3 regions of the Streptomyces sp. NPDC111656 genome follow, and region 3 is predicted to be linked to each of the others. Evidence: riboswitches for the same ligand, from Rfam matches in the RefSeq annotation. Region 3 holds a riboswitch; each other region holds the start of a gene.
The links. A riboswitch is a leader RNA that binds a small molecule or an ion and turns the genes downstream of it on or off. The one in region 3 is predicted to bind cyclic di-AMP.
Positions count from the first base shown of each region.

Region 1: it holds a riboswitch for cyclic di-AMP, as region 3 does, so the genes downstream of both, ACZ7M3_RS46770 (M23 family metallopeptidase) here and ACZ7M3_RS44150 (transglycosylase family protein) in region 3, are expected to answer to the same signal.
Region 2: it holds a riboswitch for cyclic di-AMP, as region 3 does, so the genes downstream of both, ACZ7M3_RS09575 (LysM peptidoglycan-binding domain-containing protein) here and ACZ7M3_RS44150 (transglycosylase family protein) in region 3, are expected to answer to the same signal.

Region 1 covers NZ_JBVKCA010000030.1:20,904-27,244, reverse strand. The annotation lists gene ACZ7M3_RS46795 (MarR family winged helix-turn-helix transcriptional regulator) at 1-80, opposite strand, end outside; gene ACZ7M3_RS46790 (dihydrofolate reductase family protein) at 153-1,295, shown strand; tRNA gene ACZ7M3_RS46785 (tRNA-Met) at 1,369-1,442, shown strand; gene ACZ7M3_RS46780 (hypothetical protein) at 1,592-1,783, shown strand; gene ACZ7M3_RS46775 (PP2C family protein-serine/threonine phosphatase) at 1,960-3,087, shown strand; cyclic di-AMP (ydaO/yuaA leader) riboswitch at 3,344-3,501, shown strand; gene ACZ7M3_RS46770 (M23 family metallopeptidase) at 3,513-4,550, shown strand; gene ACZ7M3_RS46765 (aldo/keto reductase) at 4,609-5,553, shown strand; gene ACZ7M3_RS46760 (PrsW family intramembrane metalloprotease) at 5,557-6,341, opposite strand, start outside.
Region 2 covers NZ_JBVKCA010000002.1:870,108-876,448, reverse strand. The annotation lists partial or broken gene ACZ7M3_RS09580 (HAD family hydrolase) at 228-1,028, shown strand; gene ACZ7M3_RS09575 (LysM peptidoglycan-binding domain-containing protein) at 1,178-1,876, opposite strand; cyclic di-AMP (ydaO/yuaA leader) riboswitch at 1,879-1,998, opposite strand; gene ACZ7M3_RS09570 (hypothetical protein) at 2,314-2,556, opposite strand; partial or broken gene ACZ7M3_RS09565 (CocE/NonD family hydrolase) at 2,538-4,367, opposite strand; gene ACZ7M3_RS09560 (polyprenyl synthetase family protein) at 4,653-5,663, shown strand; gene ACZ7M3_RS09555 (CHRD domain-containing protein) at 5,867-6,341, shown strand, end outside.
Region 3 covers NZ_JBVKCA010000024.1:99,105-105,445, reverse strand. The annotation lists gene ACZ7M3_RS44155 (LysM peptidoglycan-binding domain-containing protein) at 1-755, shown strand, start outside; cyclic di-AMP (ydaO/yuaA leader) riboswitch at 939-1,102, shown strand; gene ACZ7M3_RS44150 (transglycosylase family protein) at 1,107-1,817, shown strand; gene eno (phosphopyruvate hydratase) at 2,155-3,441, shown strand; gene ACZ7M3_RS44140 (FtsB family cell division protein) at 3,543-4,019, shown strand; gene ACZ7M3_RS44135 (DUF501 domain-containing protein) at 4,080-4,616, shown strand; gene ACZ7M3_RS44130 (Ppx/GppA phosphatase family protein) at 4,867-5,808, shown strand; gene ACZ7M3_RS44125 (NAD(P)/FAD-dependent oxidoreductase) at 6,298-6,341, shown strand, end outside.

The sequences.
Region 1 (6,341 bases), on a different contig from region 3:
GTGTCCTCCAGGAGCGAGCTGGCGGCGGTGTACGCGCGCCAGGCGCGCTGCTCGGCGGGGGAGAGCCAGCGGGTCGTCATGTCGCCAGTCTAGGTATTGTTTAAAACTTGAACCACTAGGAGCCCTGCGCTCGGAGCTGGAGAGTGCGCCCCATGCCCCACCCCTATGTCCTGTTGTCCGCCGCCGTCTCCCTCGACGGCTTCCTGGACGACACCGGCCCCGAACGCCTGCTGCTCTCGGGCCCGGCCGACTTCGACCGGGTCGACGAGGTACGGGCGTCCAGCGACGCGATCCTGATCGGCGCCGGCACCATCCGCGCGGACAACCCTCGGCTGCTGGTCAACTCCGCCGAGCGGCGGGCGGCGCGGGTCGCCGCCGGGCGCCCGGAGTACCCGCTGAAGGTCACCGTCAGCGGCTCCGGCGACCTCGACCCGGACGCCCAGTTCTGGCACACGGGCGGCGAGAAGGTCGTCTATACGACGGACAAGGGCGCCGAACGCGCCACCGACACCCTGCGCGGACTGGACGTCGACGTGGTCCCGACCGGCGCCGAACTGGACTGGCGCGTCCTGCTCGAACACCTCCACGACGTCCGCGGGGTGCGGCGGCTCATGGTCGAGGGCGGGGGGCGCGTGCACACCCAGCTGATGACACAGGGGCTGGCGGACGAGCTGCAGCTCGCCGTCGCGCCGCTCTTCGTGGGGGAGCCGGACGCGCCACGGCTGTTCGGACCCGGGGGATATCCGCCGGGCCGGATGCGGCTGGTGGAGACGCGACCGGTCGGGGACGTGGTCCTCGTCCGCTACGTCCCCACCGCACCCGGGGAAGGCGCCCTCGCCTCCGCCGCGGACCGGCACTGGCTGGGCGTCGCCTGCGAGCTGGCGGCGCTGTGCCCGCCCTCGGAGACGGCGTTCAGCGTGGGGGCGGTGGTGGTGGCGGCCGACGGCACCGAGCTGGCGCGCGGGCACTCGCGGGAGGGCGACGACCCCGTCGTGCACGCCGAGGAGGCGGCGCTCGCGAAGATCGATCCCGCGGATCCGCGGCTGCGCTCCGCCACCGTGTACAGCAGCCTGGAGCCGTGCGCGCGGCGGGCGTCCCGGCCCGCGCCCTGTGCGCGGCTGATCCTCGACGCGGGGGTACGGCGGGTGGTCACCGCGTGGCGCGAGCCCGACACGTTCGTGACGGAGGCCGACGGGAACGGTCTGCTCGTGGCCGCGGGGGCGGACGTCGTCGTACTGCCGGAGTTCGAGGAGCGGGCCGTGGCGCCCAATCGTCACCTTCTCGCGGCCGGCTAGGGGCGGCCCCGCGGCCGTCCGTGAAAAGCCTGGTGAATCGGGCCCCGCGGATGGCGTACACTAATTTCAACGACGCGGGGTGGAGCAGCTCGGTAGCTCGCTGGGCTCATAACCCAGAGGTCGCAGGTTCAAATCCTGTCCCCGCTACTGAAGGCCAAGGGCCGGAACTCGGAAACGAGTTCCGGCCCTTGGTTTTTCCCGTTCACCGTCTCGGTTTTCTTGCCGCCGGATTTCCCGATTGCCGTCCCGCCCCGATTTTCCCCGCCGCCCCGACTTTCTGTAGTCTTCCGCTCACTATGAGTTGTCATCGGTGGCTGGTCCGGCGCGCGCCGGCGCTCGCGCTGCTGCTCGCAGTGTCCGCGCTGTTCCTCGGGGCCTGCCACGGCGGTCATGACTTCGTGCCGGACGGCGGGACCGTCGTCGCCCCGGCCGGGCACCACCACGGGCGCGGCGGAGCGGGCGGCGTCCGGTGGTCGGCCTCGGACTGACGTGTCCCCCGGTCGGCCCCTCACCGCTCGCCCCCCGCCCCCGTGCCGGGAAGCCTGGACGGGTGGGGCAGCAGCAAGGAGGCGCGCAGTGGGCCGAGGAGCCGTACGGCGAGCCGGGCGAGGAGTCGTGTGACGAGCCGTACGACCGGTCCGGTGGGCGGTTGCCCGAGGACCCCGTGCCCGATCCCGGACTCGGGGACGGGTCGGAGCCCCGCCCGGCCGACGCGGACCGGCGTCGGATCTCCTGCGCGCGCAGCCTCGTCCGGGTGCTGCCCGCGCTGCTCATCCTGGTCGGCGCGTTCTACGACTACTTCACCCCGATGGCCTTCACCGCGGGCCCTCTCTTCACGGCCGCGCCGCTCGTGGCCGCCCCGCTCTTCTCGCTGCGCGGCACCGTGCTCACCGGCGTCGCGGCGCTCGTCGCGGTGCTCACGATCCACATCCGGCTCGGCATCGTCTTCAGGGTGGACGCGCTCACGGAGGTCGCCACCGTGGCGACCGTCGGCGTGCTGGCCGTGCTCATCAACATCCTCGTCCGCCGCACCGACGAGCGACTCGCCTCGGCCCACCAGATCGCCGAGGCGGCCCAGCGTGCCGTCCTGCCGGAACCCGACCAGCGGATCGGCGGCCTCGACGTCGCGGCGCGCTACGAGGCCGCGCAGGCGGGCGCGTTCATCGGCGGCGACCTGTACGCGGTGCAGGACTCCCCGCACGGCGTACGACTGGCCGTGGGCGACGTACGGGGGAAGGGCATGGACGCGGTGGCCGCCGTCGCGGTGCTCATCGGGGCGTTCCGGGAGGCGGCCGAGCAGGAGGCCACGCCGGAGGCGGTCGCGCAGCGGCTGGAACGGGCGCTGGCCCGCGAGGGCACCCGGCGCGGGGGCGTCGACGCCTTCGAGGGGTTCACCACCGCCGTCCTCGCGGAGATCACGCACGAGGGCGGCCTCGTAAGGATCGTCAACCGCGGCCACCCGCCGCCGCTGCTCCTGCACGCGGACGGAACACTGGTCACGCTCGCCTCCGCGAACCCCGCACTGCCGCTCGGCATGGGCGAGTTGGGCAACTGGCCGGACCGTGCCGAGGAGACGGAGTTCCCGCACGGGGCCACGCTCCTCTTCCACACGGACGGACTGTCCGAGGCCCGCGACGCGCAGGGGCGCTTCTACGATCCGGCCGCGCGGCTGGCCGGACGGACCTTCCCCGGCCCCGACGCCCTGCTGGCCACGCTCGTGGAGGAGGTCCGGCGGCACACGGGCGGCGTCCTGACGGACGACATGGCACTGCTCGCCGTACGGCGGCCGTAGCCACGGAAAGGGGCGTTCTTGATCGATGTCACGAGGGGTGATCGGCCGATGCCCCTCCGCATAACGACTGACGCACCGTCAAATAACTGCCAAGTAGGGACGTGCGGCCAACTCGCCCGAATTCCGCCGGTCGTGGGCGGTAAGTCCTGGCCGAAAGTCGTTAATGATCAGTACGAACAGCTTGGAATCCGGTACCCGCGTCTATTAACGTTCGATAACGCAGCGCGGTCGTCCCAGCCGTCACAAGAGTCGGCTCCGTGCGCACGCGCCGAATCCCGCGAGGGAACCGGGGAACCACCAACTTGGGGTGAATCGAGCGTCTTTCACGGTGGAGACACCGTGGGTTGACGCGCGTAGGAGACCTTCCTGCTCCGAACCCGTCAGCTAACCCGGTAGGCGAGAAGGAAGGAAAGGAGCACGCCCACGTGGCGTCCAACCGGCCTGCCCAGCCCACTTCGTTCCCGCCGAACGACACCCAGACTTTTGGCTACGCCTACGGCAAGGACGAGGGCCCCTGGGAGGAGTGGAACCCCACCGAGGATTCCATCCGTCCCCTCCGCGGCCGGCACCGCGTCTCCAAGCAGCGCGGCGGGGGACTCGCCCGCAGCTCCACGGTCCTGGGCGTCGGCGTCATCGCCGCCGTCGGCGCGGGCGGCATGGCCACCGCGGCGCCCGGCAAGCCGCCGGTCTCCATCTCGCTGCCCGACCTCTCCTCGGTCACCGAATCGGCCAAGGCGCTGATATCCGACGGCGGTCCCAGCACGCCGAAGGGCTCCGCCACCCCGCTCACCAGCGCCGGTGTGACCAACGCCGACGCCGCGCAGGGCAACACGGACGCGGGCGAGGCGCTGCGCGCCCGCATCATCCAGCAGGCCGAGTCGCAGCAGGACCAGATCGACAAGGCGGCCCAGGACGCCGCCGAGTCCGCCGCCGCGAAGAAGGCGGTCGCGCTGGCCGCCCAGCAGAAGGACGACGCCGAGGCCAAGGTCGCCGCCGAGAAGAAGAAGGCGGACGAGGCCGCCAAGCAGAAGGCCGAGGCCGCGCGCCTCGCCGAGCTCGCCAAGAGCTACTCGCTGCCGACCTCCTCGTACACCCTGACCTCCCGCTTCGGTGACGCCGGTTCCATGTGGTCCTCCGGCTATCACACCGGCCTCGACTTCGCGGCCCCCACCGGCACGCTGATCAAGGCCGTCCACAGCGGCACGATCACGGAGGCGGGCTGGGCCGGCTCGTACGGCTACCGCACCATCCTCACCCTCGACGACGGCACGGAGCTGTGGTTCTGCCACCAGTCGTCCATCAGCGTCAGCGTGGGGCAGAAGGTGGCCACCGGCGACGTCATCGGGCGCGTGGGCGCGACCGGCAACGTGACCGGGCCGCATCTGCACCTGGAGGTTCACCCGGGCGGCGGCAGCGCGATCGACCCGATGGCGTGGCTGCAGAGCAAGGGCATCAACCCCTGATCGTTCCCAGGGGCCGTGTGCGGAATACGGCAATCCGGTACGCCTGTTGAAATAAGGCATGACTTCCCTTCGCAAGCTCGGCTCCTCCGACCTCGAGGTCTTCCCGCTCTCCCTCGGCGGCAACGTCTTCGGCTGGACCGCCGACGAGGCGCAGTCCTTCGCCGTGCTCGACGCCTACACGGCCGGGGGCGGCAACTTCGTCGACACCGCCGACGGCTACTCCGCGTGGCTCCCCGGCCACAAGGGCGGTGAGTCCGAGACGGTCATCGGCAAGTGGTTCGCCGCGCGCGGCAACCGCTCCGATGTCGTCCTCGCCACCAAGGTCAGTACCCACCCCGAGTACAAGGGCCTGTCCCCGGCGAACATCAGGGCCGCCGCCGACGCCTCGCTGCGCCGCCTCGGCACGGACTACATCGACCTCTACTACACCCACTTCGACGACACCTCGGTGCCGGTCGAGGAGATCATCGGCGCGCTGGACGAACTGGTCCGGGCCGGCAAGGTCCGGGAGATCGCCGCCTCCAACATCTCCGCCGAGCGGCTCGCGGAGTCCGTGGAGTTCTCCGACCGCGAGGGCCTCGCGCGCTACGTCGCCCTCCAGCCCCACTACAACCTCGTCTCGCGCGACACCTACGAGGGCCCGCTCCAGGAGGTCGCCTCCCGGACCGGCCTGGCCGCCGTCCCGTACTTCGCGCTCGCGTCCGGCTTCCTCACCGGCAAGTACCGCCCGGGTACGACGGTCGACTCCGCGCGGGCCGCGGGCGCGGGCAAGCACCTCGCCACCGAGCGCGGCATCCGCGTCCTGGCCGCCCTCGACGAGGTCGCCGTGGCCCATGACGCCGAGGTCGCCACGGTCGCCCTCGCCTGGCTCGCCGCCCGGCCGACGGTCGCGGCGCCCATCGCCTCCGCACGGACGGTCGAGCAGCTGCCGGCCCTGCTGGCGGTCGCCGACCTGACCCTGACGGACGCGGAGGTGGCCAGGCTGACGGAAGCGTCCGCCTGAGACCTACGACTGGTAGGGGTTGTACGCGGGGTACGGCGTCGCCGGGGCGGGATACGGGGTCGTCGCGCCGGCGGGGTACGGGGGCGGGCCGGCGGGGTTCGCCTGGCCGGGCACCGGCGCGTAGCCGTACCCGGGCCACGGCGGCGGCAGCTGCGGCGGCACCGGTACGGCCGGGGCCGACGCGTGGGCCGCGTACGCGAGGGAGGGGCGGGCGATCTCCCGGCGGCGCCACAGCTCGTGCAGCAACTCCCGCTCCCGTACGACGAAGTCGGCGTTGGCGCGGCCACTGCGCCCCCGGTGCCGCAGAAACGCCAGCGAGGTCGCGTACGCCTCGTACTGGGCGACCGAACGCGCCGCCGCCCTGCCGAAGTGGTGGGCGGCGTACTCGCGGGCCAGCCGCCGCGCCCGCATCGAGCCGAGCACGTACGGCTCGGGCGGGGTGAGCCACCCGGCCGCCGCGTACGCCGGAAGTTCGGTCCGTACGGTCTTCAGCTCCCGCTGCCGCGTCCAGATGACGAGGAAGGTGAGCAGACCGAACGCGGGCACCATGAACGCCCCGTACACCGCGTAGAAGCCGTACTCCCCGAAGTTCGACGAGCCGTTCCACATGGAGTGCATGCCCATCGCGAGCAGCAGTCCGGTCAGGGGCAGCAGGACCCGGCGCGCATGCTGGCGCTCGGCGGACAGCGCCGCGATGCCGAAGCCGATGCCGGTGAGCACCGTGAACAGGGGGTGCGCGAAGGGCGACATCACGACGCGGACGAAGAAGGTCGCGGCGGTGACGGAGG
Region 2 (6,341 bases), on a different contig from region 3:
GGAGCTCGTGTTGGGCTCAGACGGCCACAGTCACCGCAGCCGCGTCATCCTCTGGAGTGACATTCCGCTCGGAGTCTTTTCGTATCGCCCGCTTCGGTGAGCGGGGGCGGAAGTGCACTTTGTACGCCCAGTACGCCCCGTACGGTGAACGCAGTTGCTGACGGGATACCGGACGTCGTCCGGTTCCCGCCGGGCCGACGAGTCGTTCGATCCGTATTCTTCGGATCATGGCCGCTCCGACTGCATATTCACTTATCGCCACTGACCTGGACGGAACGCTGCTCCGCGGCGACGACACCCTCTCCGACCGGTCCCGGGCCGCATTGGGGAGGGTGGCCGAGGCGGGCGCCCGACACCTGGTCGTGACGGGGCGCCCGGCGCCGAGAGTACGACCGTTGCTCGACGAACTCGGCGGCGCGGGGCTGGCGGTGTGTGGGCAGGGGGCGCAGCTGTACGACGCGGCGGCAGACCGGCTGCTGTGGTCGGTGACCCTGGACAGGGAACTCGCGGAGACCGCGCTCGGCAAGATCGAGGCGGAAGTCGGACTGCTCTACGCCGCGGTGGACCAGGACGGCGTGGACGGGCTGACGCTCATCGAGCCGGGGTACGTGATGCCGCATCCGACGCTTCCGGCGGTACGAGTGCGCCACCGCGACGAACTGTGGACGGAGCCGATCAGCAAGGTGTTGCTCCGCCATCCGTCGCTGTCCGACGACGAGTTGGCCTCGGCGGCCCGGGGTGTGGTGGGCTCGCTGGCCACCGTCACCATGTCGGGGCCCGGGACCGTCGAACTCCAGCCATGCGGCGTGACCAAGGCAACCGGTCTGGCGCTCGCCGCCACCCACCTCGGCCTCACTCCCGCCGACACCATCGCCTTCGGCGACATGCCCAACGACATCCCCATGTTCGACTGGGCCGCCCGGGGGGTCGCCATGGCCAACGCCCATCCGGAGCTGAAGGCGGTGGCCGACGAGGTGACGCTGTCGAACGAGGACGACGGGATCGCGGTGGTGCTGGAGCGGCTGTTTCCGTGCCGGTCGGATCGGTTCCGGGAGTCCGGAGAGCCCGGTGGGTCCCGGGGGCTCTCCGAGTCTCTCCGACCTCATCAGCCGTATCAGCCGCATCAGCCCCGGCAGTCGTACCAGCCCTACCGGCCCAACCAGCCCCACCAGTCCTGTCAGTAGGCCCCGTTGACGTTGTCGATCGAGCCGTACTTGTGCGCCGCGTAGTTGCAGGCCGCCGTGATGTTCGCGACCGGGTCGTAGGGGTTCATCGACGTGCCCGGCACGTGGTAGGCCTTGAACGTGGGGTCGATGACCTGGAGCAGGCCCTTGGAGGGGATGCCGGCCTTGGCGTTGGAGTCCCAGTTGTTGATGGCCAGGGGGTTTCCGGAGGACTCGCGCATGACGTTGCGGTGGATGCCGTTGTAGGTGCCGGGGATCTTGTTGCGGGCCATGATGTCCAGCGAGTGCTTGATCCATCCGTCGAGGTTGTTCGCGTACGTCTTCGACGTGGTGGGCGCCGTCTTCGCCGGGGTCTTCTTGGTGGGGGTTTTGACGGTTCTGGTGCCCACGGTCAGGGTGAGGCCCGGACGGAGCGTCGTCGGGTCGGGGCCTATGACCGCGCGGTTGGCGGTGTACAGCTTCGCCGCGCCGCCGCTCTTGGGGTACTTCTGCGCGATCTTGGCCAGGGTGTCGCCCGGGACCACCTTGTACGTGATGAGCTGGACATCAGTGGTGGTGGCCGTGGCGGCCTGCGCGCAGGTCGCGCTCACGAGCGGAAGGGCGAGTGCGACTCCGCCCATTCCCGCGGCGAGGATGCCCCGAGTGAGCATGCCGTGGATCTTGAAGCTGCGGTGCTTGCCTCGTGCGGACATGGCGAATTCCTCTCCGGCGCCTGCGAAGTGAGCTGTCGGGTTCGGGCGGGAGCTGCCCGGCCGCACGGTGTGTGCGACTTCACCCCTAGCCGTTCCGGTGTCCGGATCGGCGGCTTACCTGGGTCCCCCGCTCCTGCCGTGCGTGTGTGTGGGTGGCTGGGTTGTTCCGGTCGGCGGCAGGATTGGGCGGTCCGTCCGGATTGACGTGAACGTATGCGAGAGCACATGTCCGGAACAAGCCCTCATTTCCCGGTGTAGATCGCTTTCACCTGGGCGATAGGAGGGAGAAAATGCCCGATTAATCCGGAACGTGACACTCAACTTGCCTTATGCAAAGGGGAAGTCGTCAAGAGGGGATAAAGAGCCCACCCTGTATGGGAGTGACCCAATTCACGCGACCAAGCAGAAATAAAGCGGCACTGGCGGCAAATCGGACATCACGCTTCGAGTGTCCAGGCCGGTGAGCTCGCGGGCGGAGCCGGACGGACCTCCCATGCGGACAGGTCCGTGTCGAGGTCGTCGTCAGGGAGCCGGCCGACGTTGGGCTTGAAGTAGAGGCCGCAGGCCCGGTATTCGGGAAATTCGTGGCACATCGGGTCCGGGCGGGGCTCGAACTCCTGCCCCGCATAGGCCCTGTTGCCCCTCGCCACTGCCTCGGCCCGGGGATTCTTCTCTCCCACGTCCGATGGAAGACCACCGCGTTGCCGTCCTTGCGGATCAGCTCGTTCGAGGTGGCGAACTCCCGGACGTCGCAGCTGAGTTCAGAGCGTGTCTCGACCCGGGCGTCCCAGGGCGGCTCCGGGCGGTGCGGACGGATCGACGTCGATGGTGTACGTGTCCCGGGTCCGACTCCCTTGCTCGCACCGGAAGTTCGAGGGAACTGCCCGCCGGGTCCAGGGCGAACCCCACCGCCGAGCCCGGCCGGGGTCAGATCCACGGCCAGTGGGCGGAGGACAGGGAGAGCCGGATGCGGTGGCCGGACGGGAACGCGTAGCCGATGGCGGTCAGGTCGAAAACCACGTCCTCCGTAGAGCCCGGTTTCCAGGAGACCGCCTGGTCGGGGCCGTAGCGCGCTGACAGGTTCAGAGCACCCCGGGTCACCAGCGTCGAGGAACCGTCGGCAGCGACGTCGGCGGAGGCGGACCCTGGGGCGCCCCCAGGAACCAGGCCCCCCGGGATCTCGAACTCGAAGCAGGTCGACCTCGCGTCCTCCTCCCGCTGGTTCGGCGGCAGGTCCGCGTCGTTCCCGACGGGGCGGAAACGGCCCGCGTCCACCCCCGTGTGCTGAGGGGAGCGCACCGGCACCGGTGCGCCCGCAGCGCGTACGCGATCGGGGTCACGGAGGGGGAGGGCCAGGCGGTGTCGCCACACCCAGCGGCCGGGGAGGGGCGGGTACGTCGTCGCCGGGGGCGCGCGGCCATGACGTAGGAGCGCGGGAGGGGCTGCGTCATGACGTCACGGTTGCTCACGTCGGGGTCCGGATCGTCGTTCACGTCGGGGTCCGGATCGGCGGTCGCGCCGGGGCCGGGATTGTTGATCGCGCCGAGGTCGGGATGGCCGATCGCGTCTGGGTCTGGGTCCGGGTCCGGGTCCGGGTCGGGATCGGGATCGGGATTGGGCTCGGCGGCGCTCGTATCGGCCGGCCCGAGCCAGTGGTCCCACCACCCCGGCGTCTCCTGGAGGAAGCCGATCGCCGGGCCCGGCGGCAGGCCCCGGTCCGGATCCCTCCGTATCCCCCGTCCTCGCGCTCCCCCGTCCTCGCACACACCGGCGTGGAGCCCGGTACGCGTCCCGGGTCGGGTGGGACAGCCACGTACAGCCACCTATAGCCACGTATGGATGAACGGCTCCACCGTCTCCAGGCGCTTCACCCACATGCCGCGCCACATCACCTGGCCCACGTGCGCAGGATCCGGCGGACGGGCGGCGTCGGCGAGCGCCGTGGCCGCCCGGGCGTGCGTCTCGACGGCGAGGACGGAACCTGCCATGCGGTGCCCGTCGTTGTCATAGGGGTCGTCGGTCGAACAGACCGTGACGATCGCCTTGAGCGGTTCGGGCGCGAGGGCCGCGATCCGGAGGGAGGTGAAGCCGCCCCGAGGGATGCCGAACATGCCCACCGCGCCGCTGCGCCAGAGCCGGTCCGCCAGCCGGTGGATCACTTCACCCCGTCGGCCCGCTCGCCCTCCCCGTACGGGTCCGTCGGCCCGCTCGTCCTCCCCGTACGGGTCCGTCGGCCCGCCCTCCGACTTGCCGCGACCGCGGGCATCCACCCGGACGGACGCGTAGCCGTGGCCCGCGTACCAGGGGCGGCGCCGCCAGTCGCGTGGCGCGGTCCGGTCGGTGAGCCGGTCCGGGAGATATTCGAGGAAGCGGGGACGGGCGCGTCGGCCAGCGGGCGCCACACGCGCGCGTGCAGGCGGGTGCCGTCCGGGAGCGGGATCCACAGATCCTCGTGAGTCGTCTCGTGAGAGAAGGACGTACGGATGTGCATGCTCATCACGGTCATATCCGGTCGTATCGACCGATCAAGAACATACCGCCCGTGATCCCGTACCGCCCAGGTGTGGGACTGTCTGCCGCTCGGGGGACATCAGGTGGCGGGGGAGAGGGAAGTCGGGAGGAAGTCGGCAGTGGGGACGGTGGGCGCTCGTGGTGATCGAAACGTGACCGGATACGCTGACTTGAGTGATGGCAGCGACACATCGACAAACCGTGTCATCGACCGAATGATCGACCGAGTTCGCCATGTGATCGTCAGCAGACAGGAGAACCTCTCGTGACCGTCGTCGGGCCGTTCGGGCTGAGCGTGCGGGACCAGGCTCTCGAAGCCGATGTCCAGGCCGGATTGACGGCTGTGGAGGAGGGCTTGCTCGAAGTCACCAAGAGCGAGGTCCCCTTCATCACAGAGGCCGCGCAGCACCTGCTGCGCGCCGGCGGGAAGCGGTTCCGTCCGCTGCTCGTGATGCTCGCCGCGCAGTTCGGTGACCCCTACGCGCCGGGTGTCGTGCCCTCGGCCGTGGTCGTCGAACTGACCCATCTCGCCACCCTGTACCACGACGACGTGATGGACGAGGCCGACGCGCGGCGCGGCGTGCCCAGCGCGAACACCCGCTGGGGCAACTCGGTCGCCGTGCTCACCGGCGACTTCCTCTTCGCGCGCGCGTCCCACACCCTGGCCGACCTCGGGCCCGAGGCCGTCCGTATCCAGGCCGAGGCGTTCGAGCGGCTCGTCACCGGACAGATCCTGGAGACGGCGGGGCCGCGCGACGGGCGCGACCCGGTCGACCACTACCTCGACGTGCTCGGCGGCAAGACCGGCTCGCTGGTCGCCGTGGCGTGCCGGTTCGGCGCGATGATGTCGGGCGCCGACGAGACGGTCGTGGACGTACTGACGCAGTACGGGGAGCGGCTGGGCGTCGCCTTCCAGCTCGCGGACGATGTGCTGGACATCGCCTCCGACTCGCACGAGTCCGGGAAGACGCCCGGTACGGACCTGCGCGAGGGCATCGCCACGCTGCCGGTGCTGCGGCTGCGCGAGCGGGCGGAGCGGCTCGGTCTCGCCGAGGACATCGCGCTGTGCGAGCTGCTCGACTCCGACCTCACGGACGACGACCGGCACGCGGAGGCGCTGGCCCTGCTGCGGGCGCATCCGGCGCTGGAGCAGGCCCGCCGTGACACCGTGCGGTACGCGGAGGAGGCCCGCGCCGCGCTCGTCCCGCTCCCCGAGTGCGACGCGAAGGCGGCGCTCATGGAGCTGGTGGACGCGGTGGTGCACCGGGCCGGATAGGTGCCCGGAGCGAGCCACTGCCGGAGCGAGCTGCTACCGGGGCGGGCCGCTGGCGTACGCCCTCCCCGGGTGTCGACGCAGGTCATACTCGTTGTGACGCACGTCACATTGTTGGATTGAGTCCAGAGTAGGAATCGGTCCGTACTCCCGCACAGAAGCTGACGCAGGGGGCGTCAGCTGCATTACGGGGAGAAAAAAGAATCATGGAATCGAACGTCACGTTCAAGGCCATGTCGGACACGCGCCGCAAGGGCCTGATCATGGCCGGTGTCGCGGTGGCGGCCGCGGCCGGTGTCGCCGCCGCCGTCATCCCGGCGGTCGCCGCAGGCGGCAGCCACCACAGTGACCACGGCGGCATGAGCCACTCGGTGCACGGCGACCAGGCCATCGTCGCGCAGAGCGGGGTCGTCGGCGGCAGCGGCGGCACCATCCTCGCCACCAGCCTCCGTGGCGCCAACGAGGTGCCCGTCCAGGGCGGCCCCGCCGTCGGCGACAAGGACGGCGCGGCTCTGGAGTTCATCAAGGTCAAGGGGGACAAGGTGTCCGTCGCCGTGACCTGGCGCGACACCGGCAGGCCGACCATGCTCCACATCCACCAGGGCGCCAAGGGCGCCAACGGCGGCGTCAAGATCGACTTCACCAAGCTGCTCGGCAGGATCAAGGACCACCACGTGGTCG
Region 3 (6,341 bases):
ACTGGGAGAAGTACGGCGGCCTCGCCTACGCGTCGAGCGCCGACGAGGCCAGCCGCTCACAGCAGATAGCCATCGCCGAGAAGCTCCTCGACGACCAGGGCCTCACCGCCTGGCCGACCTGCGGACCGCTCTCCGGGCTGAGCAAGCACTCGGGCGACATCCTGGTCGACACGGGCGTGGCGAACGACTCGTCCAGTACATCGGATTCATCTGGTTCATCCGATTCATCCAGTTCGTCCGCGACTTCGACTCCGTCCGGCTCTTCCGGCTCGAAGTCCGATTCGTCTTCGTCCGGTTCGTCCTCGAAGGCGTCCGAGAACACGACGAAGGCCGACACCGGCGGCGACGCCCAGGGGGCGGACGGCTCCGACACGGAAACGGCGAAGAGTGACGACTCGGGCAACTCCGGCCAGGGCGACGACTCTTCCGGTACGTCCGAGAACGCGACGACCGGTGCGGGGCGCCACCGTGGCGGCACCGCGGACGAGAACACCACCGACAGTGCCGTGGACGGCCGTAGCGACGACTCCTCCGGGCGGCACGCCTCGCGCGGCGCCGGCGCCTCCCGCGACGCCGTCGACGGCTCCTACGTCGTGCGCGTCGGAGACAATCTCTGGACCATCGCGGACGCCCTTGACCTCAAAGGCGGATGGGCCGAGCTGTACGACGCGAACAAGAAGACGGTCGGCGTCGACCCGAACCTCATCCTCCCCGGTCAGAGCCTTGCAGTTGGTGCCGAATCGGGCGAAAAGTAGGGGCAGTTCGCGTCACGGTTCGCTGTGTAATGTCCGGTTTGGCGCGAGTGAGAGATGGATCTCAAAGGCCCTGATCGTCTTTGGAATTCAGCCGATCGACTGCTTACGGTCGTCACCGCTCGCCACAGCGGGCCCCGACGGTCGTCAACGCCGAATCCTGCCAACGGCCGTACGGGAACAGTCGACGCGTCAGCGCCGTAGGCAGGAGCGGGGGACCCAAGGTATGCGCCGCGCCCGGTAGTTGACCGGGAGCGGCTTGGGGTGAAGCCGAGCGCTCAGCGCGCACGGCCGGGCACTCACCCGCCCGAACCCGACAGCTCACCTCGCAGGCGTCGGTGAGGGGATCTCTCCATGCTGTTTTCCGGCAAGGGCAAGCACCGCCGTCCGTCCAAGGCCACTCGTGTCGCCACGCTCGCCGGTGTCACCGGTGTCGCCATCGCCGCTCCGCTGATGGCGGCCGGCAACGCCTCCGCCGCCACCGCCTCCCAGTGGGACGCCGTCGCCCAGTGCGAGTCCGGCGGGAACTGGTCCATCAACACCGGCAACGGCTACTACGGCGGTCTGCAGTTCTCGGCCTCCACCTGGGCCGCGTACGGCGGCACCGCGTACGCCGCGACCGCCAACCAGGCCTCCAAGTCCCAGCAGATCACCGTCGGCGAGAAGGTCCTCGCTGCGCAGGGCAAGGGCGCCTGGCCGACCTGTGGCACGGGCCTGTCGAGCGCTGCGTACACCGGCGGCGCGAGCGCCCCGTCGACCTCGTCCTCCTCGAACGGCTCCTCGTCGAACAGCTCGCCGAGCACCAGCAACACCACCCGCTCGACGGACACCGCGGCCTCCCGTTCGGCGTCGCGCCCGGCCGCCGAGAAGACCGTCTCCACCCCGACCGGCAAGAAGGTCAAGAAGGGCGACGGCGAGTACAAGGTCGTCAAGGGTGACAGCCTCAGCTCGATCGCCGAGAAGAAGAAGGTCAAGGGCGGCTGGCAGCAGCTGTTCAAGCTGAACAAGGACATCGTCGACGATGCCGACTTCATCTACCCGGGTCAGCGGCTGCACCTCAGCTGATGATCGGCAGCTTCACCTCAGCTGAATGACAGCTCCCGCATAAAAGGGGTCTCCACACTGGAGACCCCGGTGAGGGCCACCCCCGTCCCCACGGGCCCCCCGCTCCGGTGCGTGTTCCCCCGTACGCGCCGGAGCGGGGTTTTTCGTGTCCAGCACTTCGCACCGAGCATTTCGTACCCGGATTTCCGTACCCGTTTTTGTTCCGTTCTGGAACAATGTGTACGTTCAGTTCTGCCCAAGGGGTGGGCGACCGGCTGGCCGATCCCCCCGGGGCGGTTAGGCTCATGTCGCGAAGCCATCACAGGCTCCGCGTACCCGCGTCACATCCCAGAAGGAGATGCTCGTGCCGTCCATCGACGTCGTCGTAGCCCGGGAAATCCTGGACTCCCGAGGCAACCCCACGGTCGAGGTCGAGGTCGGCCTCGACGACGGCAGCACGGGTCGTGCCGCCGTTCCGTCCGGCGCGTCCACCGGCGCCTTCGAGGCCATCGAGCTCCGTGACGGTGACCCCAACCGTTACGGCGGCAAGGGTGTCGAGAAGGCCGTCCTTGCCGTCATCGAGCAGATCGGCCCGGAGCTCGTCGGTTACGACGCCACCGAGCAGCGCCTGATCGACCAGGCGATGTTCGACCTGGACGCCACCGACAACAAGGGCTCGCTCGGCGCCAACGCCATCCTCGGCGTCTCGCTCGCCGTCGCGCACGCCGCCTCCGAGGCGTCCGACCTCCCCCTCTTCCGCTACCTGGGCGGACCGAACGCGCACCTGCTGCCCGTTCCGATGATGAACATCCTGAACGGCGGCTCGCACGCCGACTCCAACGTGGACATCCAGGAGTTCATGATCGCTCCGATCGGCGCGGAGTCCTTCTCCGAGGCCCTGCGCTGGGGCGCCGAGGTCTACCACACCCTCAAGAAGGTGCTGAAGACCAAGGGCCTGTCCACCGGCCTGGGCGACGAGGGCGGCTTCGCCCCGAACCTGGAGTCGAACCGCGCCGCGCTCGACCTCATCCTCGAGGCCATCAAGCAGGCCGGCTACATCCCCGGCGAGCAGATCGCGCTCGCGCTCGACGTCGCCGCGTCCGAGTTCTACAAGGACGGCAAGTACGAGTTCGAGGGCAAGTCCCGCTCGGCCGCCGAGATGACCGAGTACTACGAGGAGCTCGTCTCCGCGTACCCGCTGGTCTCCATCGAGGACCCGCTGTACGAGGACGACTGGGCCGGCTGGAACGTCATCACCGAGAAGCTGGGCGACAAGGTCCAGATCGTCGGCGACGACCTCTTCGTCACCAACCCGGAGCGCCTGGCCCGTGGCATCGAGGAGGGCTCCGCGAACGCCCTGCTCGTCAAGGTCAACCAGATCGGCTCGCTGACCGAGACCCTGGACGCCGTCGAGATGGCCCAGCGCAACGGCTTCAAGTGCATGATGTCGCACCGCTCCGGCGAGACCGAGGACGTCACCATCGCCGACCTCGCCGTCGCGGTGAACTGCGGCCAGATCAAGACCGGCGCCCCGGCCCGCTCGGACCGCGTCGCCAAGTACAACCAGCTGCTGCGCATCGAGGAGATCCTCGACGACGCCGCGGTGTACGCCGGCCGCAGCGCGTTCCCCCGCTTCAAGGGCTGACACCCGCGGAGGGTCAAGCCTTAGCCAGTCGTACGTACGTCCCCGTACCCGGTCCCGTACCGTGTCCGGGGACGTACGCGCGTGTGAACGGGAGGCGGGACATGGCCGTGAAGGACCGGGACCGGTTCTCCACCGCGACCAGGCTGAAGCTGCTCGGCGAGCAGACGGCGGCCCGGGTCTACCGCTCGCAGACCAAGCGCCAGGCCCGCCGCTCACGCCTGACCGGCCGCGCCGCGCTGCTGGCTCTCGTACTCTGTTCTCTGATCGTGGCCCTCGCGTACCCGATAAGGCAGTACGTGTCCCAGCGCGCCGAGATCGCCGATCTGGAGCGACAGCAGGAGCAGGCCCGCGCCCGGGTCGAACAGCTGCGTGACCTCAAGGCGCGTTGGCAGGACGACGCGTACGCGAAGCAGCAGATCCGGGAACGGCTGCACTATGTGATGCCGGGCGAGACCGGATACGTCGTGATCGACCCGGACGCGGCGAAGCAGTCGCGTACGGATCTGGGGGTGGCAGCCCGCCCCTGGTACGCCAACGTCTGGGACGGCGTCGACAAGTCGGACCAGTCCGACCGGTGACCTGACGACCGGTGACCTGACGACCGGTGAATTGAAGAAGAAAGAGACTTGAGCACAGGCATGGAAACGCCCCCGCCGCCCACCCCGCGCACCGAGCCGACCGACGCGGACGTCGAGGCCTTCAAGCAACAGCTCGGCCGGCCGCCGCGCGGCCTGCGGGCGATCGCGCACCGCTGTCCCTGCGGTCAGCCGGACGTGGTGGAGACGGCGCCCCGGCTGCCGGACGGTACGCCGTTCCCGACGACGTACTACCTCACGTGTCCGCGCGCGGCCTCCGCGATCGGCACGCTGGAGGCCAACGGTGTCATGAAGGAGATGACGGACCGGCTGGCGACCGATCCCGAGCTGGCCGCCGCGTACCGGACCGCCCACGAGGACTACATCGCGCGGCGCGACGCCATCGAGGTGTTGGCGGGCTTTCCGAGCGCCGGTGGGATGCCGGACCGGGTGAAGTGTCTGCATGTGCTGGTGGCGCACTCGCTGGCCGCGGGGCCGGGGGTGAATCCGCTGGGCGACGAGGCGATTGCGATGCTGCCGGAGTGGTGGCGCAAGGGTGCGTGCGTGGTGGCGGCGGAGCCGCCGTCCGAGGGGGAGTGAAGGGGCTGCGTCCCCTCCTCCCGGTGCGTGTGCCGTCTGCGGGGCGGTGGGGGTTGAGCGCGCCGTTCCCCGCGCCCCTCAGGGCGGGGCTTCGCCCCGAGACCCCGCCTGCGCCGAGTGCCTTGGCCGCGGGTGGGTGGGGGTTGAGCGCGCAGTTCCCCGCGCCCCTGAAGGGCCGGGGCTTCGCCCCGGGTCCACGGCCCCGGTCGCGCGTCGTTGTAACGAATTCACGAGCAGGAGACAACAACCGATGACCAGGGTCGCCGCCATCGACTGCGGTACGAATTCGATCCGCCTCCTCGTCGCCGACGCGAACCCGGTGACGGGGGAACTCGTCGATCTGGACCGCCGGATGACGATCGTCCGGCTCGGCCAGGGCGTCGACCGCACCGGACGCCTCGCCCCCGAGGCCCTGGAGCGCACCTTCGCGGCCTGCCGCGAGTACGCGGCGATCATCAAGCGGCACGGCGCGGAGCGACTGCGCTTCGTGGCGACCTCCGCCTCCCGCGACGCGGAGAACCGGGACGAGTTCGTACGCGGCGTGCTGGACATCCTGGGCGTCGAGCCCGAGGTCATCACCGGCGACGAGGAGGCCGAGTTCTCCTTCACCGGCGCGACCAAGGAACTGACGGGCCGCGACGACCTCGCCAGGCCCTACCTGGTCGTGGACATCGGCGGCGGGTCCACCGAACTGGTCGTCGGTGACGACCACGTGCGCGCCGCCCGCTCCGTGGACATCGGCTGCGTACGGATGACCGAGCGGCACCTCGTGCACGACGGGATCGTCAGCGACCCGCCGACCCCCGCCGAGATCGAGGCCATCCGCGCCGACATCGAGGCGGCCCTCGACCTCGCCGAGCGGACGGTCCCGTTGCGTGAGGCCCACACGCTCGTCGGCCTCGCGGGTTCGGTCACCACGGTCGCGGCCGTCGCGCTGGACCTCCCCGCCTACGATTCGGCCGCCATCCACCACTCCCGGATCCCGTACGAGAAGGTCCGCGAGATCACCGAGCGGCTGCTGGTCTCCACCCACGCCGAGCGCGCCGCGATCCCTTCCATGCACCCGGGACGCGTCGACGTCATCGCCGCCGGCGCCCTCGTCCTGCTCGCGATCATGGAGCGGATCGGTGCGACGGAGGTCGTGGTGAGCGAGCACGACATCCTGGACGGGATCGCGTGGTCCATCGCGTGAGGGGCTGACCGGACCGGGCCGAGGGGTGCCGTTTCCGAGTGTGGCTCTTGAGATGAGGGAGCCTTTGCTACCTGCCGGTAGCCTCCCTTGAGCAGGTCGGATAACGTATGAGCGCGCCCAGGGGGCCATTCGGGCCTTCTCGGCGACACGCCGCCGGAAAACTTCGTGAAGTTCTTCACAAGGAATTCGGGCCAGTGGGGGGACGATGAGCCCCCTTGAGTGCTCTTAGGGGGCTCACCAGGCTCGGGAGGGTGCTCAACGGAGTGTTCCGGGAGTGTTTCCGGTGGGTGAAGTGGAGGGGTGGTTCGACCGGTTCGGACACCCGGAGCGGCAGCTCACGCGGTGTTGACAACGGTCACCACTACACGGTGGTTCCCCCTCGCCGCCATGACCTGGGTCACGTGAGCGGCGCAGTGTAGCAGAGGCCCCACCCAAGCTTGTGAAGGGGCGCACGAGCGACCCTCCAGGGGCGGGTGGATACTCGATGGCATGAGCACCACGGAGCGTCCCAGGATCCTCGTAGTAGGCGGTGG